4 regions of the Paenibacillus sp. FSL H7-0714 genome follow, and region 4 is predicted to be linked to each of the others. Evidence: riboswitches for the same ligand, from Rfam matches in the RefSeq annotation. Region 4 holds a riboswitch; each other region holds the start of a gene.
What was found. Region 4 has a riboswitch for cyclic di-AMP ahead of NST34_RS02675 (hypothetical protein). Riboswitches for the same ligand answer to the same signal wherever they lie in the genome.
Positions count from the first base shown of each region.

Region 1: linked by a shared signal. The riboswitch ahead of NST34_RS00190 (3D domain-containing protein) and the one ahead of NST34_RS02675 (hypothetical protein) in region 4 are both predicted to bind cyclic di-AMP.
Region 2: linked by a shared signal. The riboswitch ahead of NST34_RS17020 (APC family permease) and the one ahead of NST34_RS02675 (hypothetical protein) in region 4 are both predicted to bind cyclic di-AMP.
Region 3: linked by a shared signal. The riboswitch ahead of NST34_RS00540 (C40 family peptidase) and the one ahead of NST34_RS02675 (hypothetical protein) in region 4 are both predicted to bind cyclic di-AMP.

Region 1 covers NZ_JBBOPT010000001.1:40,701-43,823, reverse strand. Annotated here, with positions in the region: gene NST34_RS00190 (3D domain-containing protein) at 48-1,211, opposite strand; cyclic di-AMP (ydaO/yuaA leader) riboswitch at 1,493-1,722, opposite strand; gene NST34_RS00185 (TatD family hydrolase) at 1,920-2,690, opposite strand; gene NST34_RS00180 (HD domain-containing protein) at 2,802-3,123, opposite strand, start outside.
Region 2 covers NZ_JBBOPT010000001.1:3,867,384-3,870,506, reverse strand. Annotated here, with positions in the region: gene NST34_RS17030 (DsbA family protein) at 1-312, shown strand, start outside; gene NST34_RS17025 (disulfide oxidoreductase) at 309-773, shown strand; cyclic di-AMP (ydaO/yuaA leader) riboswitch at 971-1,129, shown strand; gene NST34_RS17020 (APC family permease) at 1,253-3,070, shown strand.
Region 3 covers NZ_JBBOPT010000001.1:112,605-115,727, forward strand. Annotated here, with positions in the region: gene NST34_RS00530 (c-type cytochrome) at 1-168, opposite strand, end outside; gene NST34_RS00535 (GNAT family N-acetyltransferase) at 296-781, opposite strand; gene NST34_RS00540 (C40 family peptidase) at 1,037-1,528, opposite strand; cyclic di-AMP (ydaO/yuaA leader) riboswitch at 1,534-1,675, opposite strand; gene NST34_RS00545 (C40 family peptidase) at 2,035-2,463, opposite strand; cyclic di-AMP (ydaO/yuaA leader) riboswitch at 2,517-2,655, opposite strand; gene NST34_RS00550 (hypothetical protein) at 2,870-3,123, opposite strand, start outside.
Region 4 covers NZ_JBBOPT010000001.1:595,848-598,970, forward strand. Annotated here, with positions in the region: gene NST34_RS02670 (hypothetical protein) at 1-262, opposite strand, end outside; cyclic di-AMP (ydaO/yuaA leader) riboswitch at 396-561, opposite strand; cyclic di-AMP (ydaO/yuaA leader) riboswitch at 982-1,171, shown strand; gene NST34_RS02675 (hypothetical protein) at 1,362-1,778, shown strand; gene kdpF (K(+)-transporting ATPase subunit F) at 1,905-1,982, shown strand; gene kdpA (potassium-transporting ATPase subunit KdpA) at 1,995-3,123, shown strand, end outside.

The sequences.
Region 1 (3,123 bases), 560 kb from region 4:
TTATCATCACTATAGCTTATCAAAGAATAATTTGCAAAAGCTTCAGCCTAGTTTAACTCCGGCTTCACAGGTCCAATCACATAAACGGTACGTGATTTACGACCGAAATTACGGACATGGCTCAGTGAATCGTAATAGACATCTACTTTATTGCCTTTAATGGCACCGCCAGTATCTTCTGCTCGGCGGAATCCAAGCCCCTCGATATATACCCACCAGCCAATAGGGATTACATTCGGGTCTACCGCAATTGTACGACCTTCCGTTACGCGTGTTCCGGAGGCAGTTTTGGTACCAATACCTGGCTCTTCTGATGAATAAGCTGTCATGGAGACGTTCTTAATCATCTTCTTGTACTCAAAGTCTACGCCAGCCTTGCTTGTGACGTTATTAGTCTTGGCGCTAACCTTAGCCGTTTTTGAAGTGGTGTTTGATTTGGAAGTTGTTGTAGTCTTAGCTACAGCCGGCTTAGGAAGTGCTTTGGTACCAACGGCAATAATCTTATCTTTCGTTACCGTTTGTACTTCCTTACCAATCATGCGCATAGAGGCCAGTTCTCCGTCTTGGTAGATCTTTTCAATATGCTGAATCATGACGCCTGGTTTGCCTGCCTGTGCCACTCTAACTGTTCCCACAGTAAGGGAGGGGTCTGCTGTCTTGATGACTCTGAAGGGTAAGTTAGTTGATCGCTGTACAGTCTGTTTGTTGATGCGAACAATCTTAACCTCCATGTTTGCAGAAATGGTGGTGTCTAACGAAGGGAAAATCTTATCATGACCTTCTAGGGTAATGCCCATTTTCTCAATTGCTTTACCAATTGTGTCTTCGGTCGTATATAACGTTTTTGTTGCTCCATCCGCAGTAAGACTAATTTTCTGCGCACGATTGATAACGACACGGTCACCGTCTTTTATTTCATCACTCAGTCCTAAAGATAGTTCATCATGCGGCTGCAGCGAAATTTGCTCTTTCTCCAACACATCACCAAGAAGCGCTTCTCGCGTTTCAAGCGTCTGTGTTTGCCCGTCTATTACTAAAAATAATTGTTTGTTACTTTGACCGTGTACGTACAGCAGAATAAGTAGCGCGATAGCGACTGAAATCACGCCTGCAAGTAAAAGTACGCGAGTATTTACTTGCTCCCACCGTAATGCGAAAGACCTGCTGGATGACTGCGAATCATGGGATACTTCTGGTTGGAATACGCCCATTCTCTCCATCCTCCTTACATAGCCCCGTCGTCAATTGTATATCATGAGGACTGAATTCCTTTGACGAAACTATTTGAGATTGTCACAGGACACGCACGTAATAACTTAGCGTCTCCTGCTCATGGATCGCCTGCTCGGCACAGCTACTCCCACCTCTGTTATATAACAGTATGTGGGCAACATTCTATTTATTCAAAAATAAAAAAGCCTAAAAAGAGTTCAACTGAGGACTCTTTCGTGGCTTCTCCAATATCAGAATAGAGAATGCTTGTGCACGAGGTTGCCTCTCTTACTTGCGCTTACGGGGTTAGCTGTCGGGTTCGGACGAAAGAGAGACGCCCTATTTCAGGTCACCCGCTCATGGCGGTTGCCCTTAAATTCACCCCAAAGACCACGTGAAGAAATCAAATACTGTCCTACGGCACGTCTAAACCGTATTTAAAATACAGGCATGCGGCAGGTCAATATTGGTTCCCCCGTTCTCCATACGGAGACTCAGCGAGACGATCCATGAATCAATGGCTGTCACTATAACACAGCTCACATCACTGAAAAGATGATATCCTGTTTTGATGCATGTTGTAAAGGACGATTCAACCACGTTTACGCAAAAATATGGTTAAAATATTGTAATATTCAGCCGTTTTTATATTAAAAAAGTTTAATATATCGGCCATTCTCTATTTTTCGCCTGTTTTGCTCCCGTTTTCACTCAATCCCAAATCGTTCCAGTGCGTTCGCATACGTTATTTTAGCCAATTCTTCCCATGTTAACCCTTTAATTTCAGCTGCTGCCTCTGCTACCAGCTTCACATGAGCGCTCTCATTTCGCTTCCCGCGAAAGGGGTGTGGAGTCAAATATGGAGCATCGGTTTCGATCAATAATCGGTCTAGTGGGGTCTGCGCAAGCACTTCTTTTGGCACTCTTGCATTTTTGAACGTAATGGGTCCTCCAAAGGATAAATGAAAACCAAGATTCAAGCACATTTTAGCTGTTTCCCAGCTTCCTGAGAACGAGTGCATCACGCCTCCAACCTCATTTGCCTTTTCCTCCCGTAAAATCCGTACAACATCCTCATGGGCATCACGATCATGAATACAAATCGGCATATTTAGTTCACGGGCTAGTCCAATTTGCTTGCGAAAAACTTCATGTTGCACATCCTTGGGAGAAGTATCCCAGTAATAATCCAGTCCGATTTCACCAATAGCCACTACTTTTTTATGACTGCATAGAGAAGCGATCCAATCGAGATCTCCTTCTTTCATATCAATCGCATCCTGAGGATGCCAACCCACTGCCGCATAAATATAATCATAAGATTCCGCCAGCTTCATCGTTGAGGGAATCGTCTCCCGATTAAATCCGATATTAATCATCTTGCTAACTCCTGCTTCTACAGCACGAACGATAACTTCTTCGCGATCCTCGTCGAATTGAGGTGCATCCAGATGCGTATGTGTGTCAAACAGAAACATTTTAACCCTCACTCCTTGTTCTTTTTTAAATATAAGACAATATAAGTTTCACGCTATCCGTTATATCTTATATTTCTACTCTTCTTGTCATAAATCCCATATTTTCTTGTATTATTTTGCAAAAATCTCTGCAATAGAAGCAGGCAATCGCGTAAGCGCATTTCTCAACTTATCCTGAGGAAAATAAAGATGATATCTGCCACGGTGAATGCCGCTAATAGAACGCACAATATCCGACACCTCTGAAATTTCCCGCAGATGATCATGCCGATCAAGCAGCAGAATTTGTTTATTGTCAAAAGCTTCTCCCGGACGGAACACATCATAGGGCAGATCTGTCGGAAAATCAATCTCCAAATCATATTCTGGGTGAAGTCCGGCTGCCGCAAAACTGCTGCGAATTTCAGTAATCATATCTGTATCGAGATTCTCC
Region 2 (3,123 bases), 3.3 Mb from region 4:
GAATTCTGGAAGTTCTATGATGCTGTATATGCTCAGCAAGGTGATGAGAGCGAAGAATGGGCGACTGAAGATTTCTTAGTAAGCCTTGCGGAGAAAGAGAAGTTAGCTATCGATTACGAACTGCTTCGTAAAGATATTAAGGATCGTACGTATGCAGATGAGCTGAATAAGGGTATGCAGTTAGCTAGTGAAGCTGGGGTGACGACTACACCATCCCTTTATATCAATGGAGTAATGACTACGGATCCATTTAACATTGAAGCGATTTCAACTGAAATTAACGACGCCGCAAAAGCTGTGGAGGCAAAGTGACAAAGTTCCTATCTTTTTGCAAGCGTAACTGCCTGTATCTGGCCTGGTTCGTCTCTTTAGTTGCTGTTGCTGGTAGCTTGTATCTGAGCGAAGTATTGAAATATGAACCTTGTAAGCTTTGCTGGTTCCAGCGAATTTTTATGTATCCTCAGTTATTCCTCTTGGGAATTGCAACCTTTCGAGGGGATAAAAGGATTATCCCATATGTACTTCCACTAAGCTTGATTGGTGGCAGTATCTCGATCTATCATTATGCGGAGCAGAAGATTCCTGCGTTAAGTAAAGTGCTTCCTTGTACAATTGGTGTTCCTTGTAATAAGGATTACTTGAACTTTTTTGGATTCATTACGATTCCTTTCCTTGCATTAATCGCTTTTGCTTTAATTAGCATTTTACTTTGGTACGGACGCAAGGAAGAAGAAGTGATGGAGTTAGATACAGAGGAAAGTTTAGGATTTTGATTTTTTAATTTTAAAGGATCCGAAAAAATGTGAAAAGTGATTAAAAACACGATCCAGAGGGATAATTGAAGAGAATGAAAGAGAGCATCCAATAAGACGCTGTATTTGCGCTTACTGGATGTTTTTTCATTCTTTTTTCATTTTTTTCAACGCTTTACTGTATACGCTTTGTAGACTAATATTAGACCTTGTGAGAAGTTGAATATGCGCTGAATTTTCTTAGGAAAAACGGGGGAACCAAACTTGGCATATGTGCCAATGGGGTGAATCGGAATGGGTCGATTAGACTTATACCGTAGGGCTAAACCACAGCCCGAATCCGCCAGCTAACCTCGTAAGCAAAGGTGGGATAATGACCATGCATAGCATGCGGATCATTTCCGTATGCTATTTTTAGTGTCTGCATTTATGAAATCCACCAATGAAAACAGCGCGCGGAAATTCCGTTTCAGCTCCCAAAGAAAGGAACTGTATCCACCATGGTAAGCAAGGTAAAACGACTATTGATCGGGCGTCCGATGAAGTCGAACGAACTCGATCATGAAAAGTTATCCAAGGTTAAAGCACTGGCTGTCCTGTCTTCTGATGCGCTCTCGTCTGTAGCCTACGGAACGGAACAAATTTTGATTGTACTGGTGGCTGCGGGGTTTACTGCCATCTGGTATTCCCTGCCAATTGCATTAGCCGTATTGGGCCTGCTGGCCATCCTGATTTTATCCTATCGGCAGACGATTTACGCTTATCCTCAGGGAGGCGGAGCTTACATCGTTGCCAAGAGTAATCTTGGTGTTCCGACAGGGCTCTTAGCAGGAGGGTCTTTGTTAGTGGATTACATTCTGACCGTAGCTGTTAGTGCGTCGGCAGGGACGGATGCGATCACATCGGCTTTTCCAAGTCTTCATAATCACACCGTTCTTATTGCAGTATCAGTTATTATTTTACTTACTTTGATTAATCTTCGCGGAGTTACAGAATCAGCTTCATTCATCGCAATCCCAGTGTATTTGTTTGTAGTGTCGATTGTAGTGTTGATTATCTCCGGTATTATTAAATATGCAGCAGGTGGCGTACATGCGAATGTCCCTGAAATTGGCTCTGCTGTTTCTAATGTTAGTTTGTTTCTACTATTAAAAGCCTTCAGTTCTGGCTGTTCGGCACTTACGGGTGTAGAGGCTGTATCTAATGCCATTCCAAACTTTAAAGCACCAGCTGAAAAGAACGCAGCCAAGACCTTAATGGTTATGGGGGTTATACTTGGATTTATGTTTACAGGTATCACACTACTGGCGTATTGGTACGGCATAGTGCCTGATGAAAAGGCAACGGTTGTTTCACAGATCGCTGAATCGACCTTTGGCCGCGGAACCTTATATTTTTTCATTCAAGGTATCACAGCAGTAATTTTGTTCTTGGCAGCTAATACAGCTTACTCAGCGTTCCCGCTGCTCGCATTTATGTTTGCAAAAGATAAATATATGCCACATGCTTTTATGGTTCGTGGAGACCGTCTAGGTTTCTCTAATGGTATTATTTTTCTAGGTGTTCTGTCTGCTGTGCTTGTAGCTGCATTCCACGGAAATACAGAAAGCTTGATTCCACTTTATGCGGTTGGTGTATTCATTCCTTTCACATTGTCACAGCTAGGAATGATGGTTCATTGGTTTAAAACAAAACCAGCGGGATGGAAAAAAAGATTTGTTGTAAATACCATCGGTATGCTGACTACATTGACGATTACGCTTATTTTTATCATCACTAAATTCTCAAGCGTATGGATGGCTTTCATTTTCTTACCTGCTGTAATGTTCGTGTTCCACCGGATTCACAAGCACTATTTGAACACTGCAGATCAGCTTCGTATATGCCCGAGTACAGATAAACCTTTGATTAAAGGCAGTACGGTTGTTGTTCCTGTTGCGGGTGTAACACGTGCTGTACTACATTCCATCAGCTATGCCAAGTCTCTAACGGATAATGTTGTAGCCGTGTATGTTGGCTTTGATGAAGAGGACATTCAAAAAATGGAGCAACGGTGGGAGGAATGGAATCCGGGTGTACGCCTGATTGTACTTCGTTCCAGATATCGCAGTATTATTCGTCCGTTAGTGAAATTTATTGATACAGTGGAGTGGAAGACCGCAGCGACGGATCATATCACGATTCTGATTCCACAGTTTATAACTAAGCATTGGTGGCAAGCTGTACTTCATAATCAGACCAGCTTTTTAATCCGTTCGTATCTAATGAATTCAAAAGATGTTGTAGTTGCGACTGTCCCATATCATTTGAATAAATAATGGATCATTAAGGAGAGGCTATATCCGGAACGTTCGGAATATAGCCTTTTTTT
Region 3 (3,123 bases), 480 kb from region 4:
ACAGCTGGCTTTCACGGTTGCTTCGGCCTTTGCCGCATCCAATTGGACTTCCGGCATCGTCGGCTTATTCTGTTCAGCTACCTCTTCTTTACCTGGAAGTGTAAACATAAGTACTACCGCAAAGGCACAGGCGGCAAAAAACAAACCGCTCATGATCCATTTCTGCATCCCAGTTCGTCCCTTCTATGTAAGCTGCTCCCTACATTATAGCTCAAGGTGAAGCGTTATCATAGGGTTTGTGACAAAAAAATGAACGATAATACCATCAAATCATTGAAAAATATGGAATTTAATATTATTTATCATAGACCATGCAATAAAAAGGTTTGTTTCCTGTGGGGGTTAGGCGTTCATACGTATCGGTAATCGTAAATCCACACTTTTGGTAAGTTCGGATCGCCCGCTGGTTCCAGGTCAATACCTCTAGATCAATCTCACGCTCAGGATAACGAAGCAAGGCTGCTTGCACGATTGCATCCATGAATATTTTTCCTAGACCTTGACCGCATAGATCAGGGCGCATACCAATCCCCAAGCGAACAACACCTTCCATTGGAAACAACTGCGCGAATCCACACAAAATCCCTTGCCCATTTAATATGGAGACATATTGCTCATTCCGTAGCTGCGGGTCACCGAACTCGATTCCAAGAGCCTGCATTTGCTCCCACGGCATCCAGCCGTAAATATTATAAGGGGCAGTGTAATCCCAGTTGCAAATCTCTTCCGCGTGACTGGTCTCCATAGGCGCTACATGAAAAGTAACAGAGGGATTTATCATAAGGTCAAGGACCTCCTTTCACGGGGGGACTTAAAATGTCTTATATTTCTAGCTTAAAATACTTATGGTCCTTATAAGGATATCGAAGGCGTTTATGCTTGTAACTAATTATATACAAAAAGAGGCATGGTCGACTCAGAAATTTATGAGGATTATTGTTTTACAAATTCTGAGAGGGGTAAATACTAAATAAGACAAAAAACAAGCTCTTCCCCAAGAATCAACATCTTGGAAAAGAGCCTATGTACGATTTACTTATTGAACATCATCATTATCTTCTGTCTCAGAAGCAACAGAATGATAAGCATCCGTGCTCATAATTCGTTTAGCACCGATGTAGCGTTTCACGTAGTAGCTATCACTCAGGGAGCTAATTGTTACACCGCGTGAGGTAGATGCGTGTGCAAACTTGCCTTCACCGACATAAATACCGACATGGGAGACACCCTTACCACTTGTATTGAAGAATACAAGATCTCCAGATCTTAAATCATCTTGGGAGATAGCAGTACCCATTTGATACTGGGAACCTGATTGGTGTGGTAGGTTTATACCAATTTTATCAAATACATACATTGTAAATCCGGAGCAATCAAATCCATTTGTGGAGATGCCGCCGGATACGTACTTAGTTCCGATGGTCTTGTCGATCACTTTATCCATTTTGGAATCCGCGAAAGCGCTTCCTGCTCCGATGGTGAAAATAATGGAAAAGCTAAGTACTGCTGCTGCTAGCTTCTTCTTCAAAAGTTTATACCCCTTCCGGATGCCTACGAGGTTAGCTTAAGGGTTCGGTTGAAGGTCCCCTATGACCCCTCTAAAAATGGAGGTCAATTCACCCAAAGTTGGTTCCCCCGTTTTCCTAATAGTTAGGAAACTCGGCTAATACTGTTGATTAGGAATAGCTTGTAATCAATACATGACAAAACCTTTGTAAATAACAACTTAATGATTACAAAAATGTTACTAAAATCTTACTGCAGTTATTGTAACAAACAGAGTGCCGCTTGGCAATCGTTTTTAACATAATCATGCAGAAAAATTCGTTTTTTTAAAGACAAAATGCATATGTAAGCGATAATATTAAACTAATTTTTATATTTATTGAAATTTTTATCAAATAAAAGTGTTTAAAGTCCGTTCTAGAGGTGTAAAGAATATAATAAGGCAAAAGAAAACCTGGATTCGATTAAGTCAATAATCAAACCCAGGTCTATATAATGTAATTGTGAGGTTATAGTTGTGGGGAAGTATTAATCGTAGGCTATAGCTTGATATGAGGAAGTACTCATTACTCTTTTAGCACCAACGTAGCGATTGGCCCAGTAGGACTGGCTAAGTGAAGTGATGGTCACGCCATATGAAGATGATGATTGTGCGAATTTTCCGTTTCCAACATAAATGCCGACATGGGATACGCCGTTGCCCAATGTGTTAAAGAAAACTAGGTCACCTGAACGCAATTTGCTTTTGGCTACAGGAGTTCCGACATTATATTGAGCTTTTGAAGTACGGGGCAAAGAAAGACCCACCTTCTTGAATACATACGTAGTAAATCCAGAACAGTCAAACCCGGCAGTGCTAGTGCCTCCGGTTTTATAGGCAACTCCAATTGTCTTTGAAATAACACTGTCCATCTTAGAATCTGCAAAGGCACTTCCTCCACCAATAGAGAACGCCATCACAAGTCCTAGCGCCGCAGCGACGCATGCTTTTCTTAAATTCTTCAAAAAAATTGTACCCCTTCCAATGCCTGTGAGGTTAGCTTAAGGATTCGGTAGAAGGTTCCCCTATGATCACTGCAAAGCGAGATCAATTCACCCAAAATATGGTTCCCCCACTTCCCGGTGCAAGGAATTCGGCGTTTTATGCACCAGATAGTGACTTATCGACATGACTACGACAAATACATGAAGTTATGTAGAAATCGTTTCAAATGATTACAAACTTGTTACCAATGGAACAGGACTTATTGTAACAAAGTCTTTACGATTTTGCAAATCCTCATAATTTGTCTATAACGCGAAAGAGTCCCAGCTCCTGATTCAGGAACCGGGACTCTTATATTATGTTCTGTAATGCTTCAAATTATTGTGGAAATGCTTTACTGTGCCATAGATGATATTGAGCTGAAATTCCCCACATTTTGAAGAGTGTTGAGGGCAGTGATGAAAGTTGACGAATAAGAAGTGCTGGTAGGCCAGGACAGAAGATACCCGTTAGTCCGCACACTAGCAAAAGGATCAGGCCTGCTGCACCAAGTATGATTGAAATTCCTATTGCCGGAATCAGCGACTTCAAGCAAATGAATAAGGAGGAGAACATCCCCGTGCCGCTGGTAT
Region 4 (3,123 bases):
GTTGGTGTGCTGACCAATCCTGCAGCTGTTGCTTTTCTCGGATATTTTTATATATTTCGTATATAATTGTTCGGTCCATACAGTATTCACAGGTAGATGGGCTGCTGAAATGGCGAAGTGATTCAATCTGCTTCTGACCAAAAGCATAGCCGACAATAGTTCTGTGATGATCCTCTTCGAACCACAACGCTCCAAAGCAAACATAATTTAGACTTATCGGCTCAAGTAGCCCTTGCTGAGTTCCCCAATAATAGTGTTTCATTCCTTTCACCCCGTCCAGCATGCTATCACCCTATAGATTCAGGTAACGCAAAAACCGCAGCAAGAGGAGGACCTCTGCTGCGGTTTTGGAATACAGGTATACACATACCTGTGCCAAAGCGTGGCGGATCAAGGGTCTCTCTCTTTACGCTTACGAGGTTAGCTGTCGGATTCGGACGGTGAGAGTCGCCCTACCTATGTGAGACTTGAACAGTCTCCTTCGGATTCACCCCAAGTAGGCCATGTGGCCTGATGGTTCCCCCGTTCCCTGCAAATACAGGAACTCAGCGTTGAATGTATTTTGTGAAATAGATTCAACCCGAATCATACTCTTTTCAAGGTGTTTCTGTAAAAACAGAAAGTGTTCTTTTGAGCGCGATTTAAACCAAATCCTGCCTACTACGACGGAAAAGGGAACCAAATAGGTATTTATTGCGAGTTATCGGGCTTCTTCCTCGCTTAATCTCGACTTCTTGTTTTCTTACCTATAAAGGCGATTTTTTGAGATTTCTACATTTGTGGTGAATAAAATCACATGGTATGCCCGCTTTTCGCTAATGGATTAAAACTCGAGTAAACAAGAGATATAGAGAGATTGGATATCAAGTAAGCGCTATCCAACGCGAAAATAGTTTTTAATTTGCATTATTTTGGCATCAATCAGGTTTTACAATTCTTCCTGCATAAGGGTATGATTACTCCTGTTTCAACAACAATCGAATATTTGATCCGCTTAATTTCCGATAAGGAAAGCGGGGGAACCAACAATCGGCAGACGATGTGAGAGTCGGAAGCCGGTTATGGGGTGAATCCTGTAGAAGATGCGAGTGAGCTCGCATCTATACAGGTAGGGCGACTCTCACCGCCCGAATCCGACAGCTAACCTCGTAAGCGTATGGAGAGAGGATGAGTGCAATGTGACCGCTAGCGAGCCACAGAGGAGAATCCTTTGTGGCTTTTTGCTGTGCTTTTTTAAGCAAAGCATTTATGGAAAACCTCACGAAGAGGTCGTTATATTCATCATTAGCGGTAGCTTTTCTTTCAAGATCAGGGTGATCAAGCTCTGATCTTACAAGCAAAGCATTTGAGGAGAATAAGAGATGACAGATCAGAATGAATATGTACTGGTATGTGCGCCAACGAAGGCAGGCGAACATTTTATTAAGCTTCTAAAATTCAGAGGCATTAAGATGGCCGGATTGACCAACAACTTGCCTGAGAAGGCCCTACTCGAAGAGATGGGGATTGAACAAGTCGTTCTAGTTGATACCCGCCATCAGAATACTTGGTTTCGCCCGCCGTTCCCGGTAGGACGGGTATATCTGTTCGAGAGCAGCTTTACGTTATGCTGCCGCTACATTCAGATGTGCCGCACTTGGACGACGCAGCCGATTTTTGTAATCACAAGCTCAATAAATCCTAGATTGGTCTATAAAAGACTTGGTGCAAGTTATGTAATCTATTCCCACAGTGGTGATGCTGATTTTCTAATCGATAAATCACCTCATCAAGGATAAAAGAAGGAGTGCGGGAGATATGATGGATCTGTATATGGTAGCTTCGTTAGCTGTAATTTACGGGTTGTTTTATGGATTTATGCGCTGGTGCGCAGGTGTAGTTGAGGATACAGGGAGGGATAAGTTGTGATTCTAGTAATCGCTGTTACCCTACTGTTGTTTGTATATCTGGTTTACGCATTGATTCATCCGGAGAAATTTTAAGGAGGGGCATTCATGGGCATTTTGCAAATAGTTGCTGTAATCGTAATTCTTATCTTGCTGGTTAAGCCGATGGGCACGTATTTATATTATGTATTTTCTAATGAACCGAACCGTACGGATCGATGGTTTGGAGGCATGGAAAAAGGAATTTATAAGCTGATCGGCCTGAAAAAACGGGACGGTATGTCCTGGAAAAAGTATGCGCTTAGCTTTGTTTTAACGAATATCGTACTGGTTACTTTCAGTTATATCTTTCTTCGATTGCAGCGGGGATTACCGCTAAATCCGAATGGAATTGCGGATATGGAACAGACGCTTTCGTTCAATACGGTGATCAGCTTTATGACTAATACAAACCTGCAGCATTACAGCGGGGAGACGGGACTTTCGTATTTTTCACAAATGGCTGTCATCACGATGATGATGTTCACGTCTGCAGCGAGCGGATTTTCTGTTGCGGTTGCCTTTGTCAGAGGAATCACAGGACGGAAATCAGTCGGGAACTTCTTCGAGGATTTCGTTAAAGCACATATTCGTGTATTCATTCCTCTAGCTCTGCTGGTTTCATTGGTACTCGTAGGACTACATGTGCCACAAACGCTCAAGCCATCACTTGAAGTCACTACACTAGAGGGACAAACGCAACAAATCGCTATCGGTCCAGTAGCTTCTCTGGAATCGATCAAGCATTTGGGTACCAATGGTGGCGGCTTCTTCGGAGCCAATTCATCACATCCTTTTGAGAACCCTAATCCACTTACGAACGTTCTGGAGATTCTCTCTATGTGGATGCTGCCAGCTTCGCTCCCTTATATGTACGGATTGTTTGCCAAGAACAAACGTCAGGGCTGGGTAATTTTTACCGCAATGATGACCTTATTTGTTCTGCTATTAAGCCTAAACTTCTATGCTGAATCAAAAGGTAATCCGGCGATCAATGCACTAGGAATCGAATCTTCACAAGGTAGCATGGAAGGTAAAGAGGTACGCTTCGGCATACCGCAGTCTTCCTTGTTTACTTCAGTAACAACCGCAGCTACGACAGGTAGTGTTAACAATATGCATGATACGCTGACGCCGCTGGGAGGTATTACGCCTCTTGCACTGATGATGCTCAACAATGTCTTCGGTGGTAAAGGTG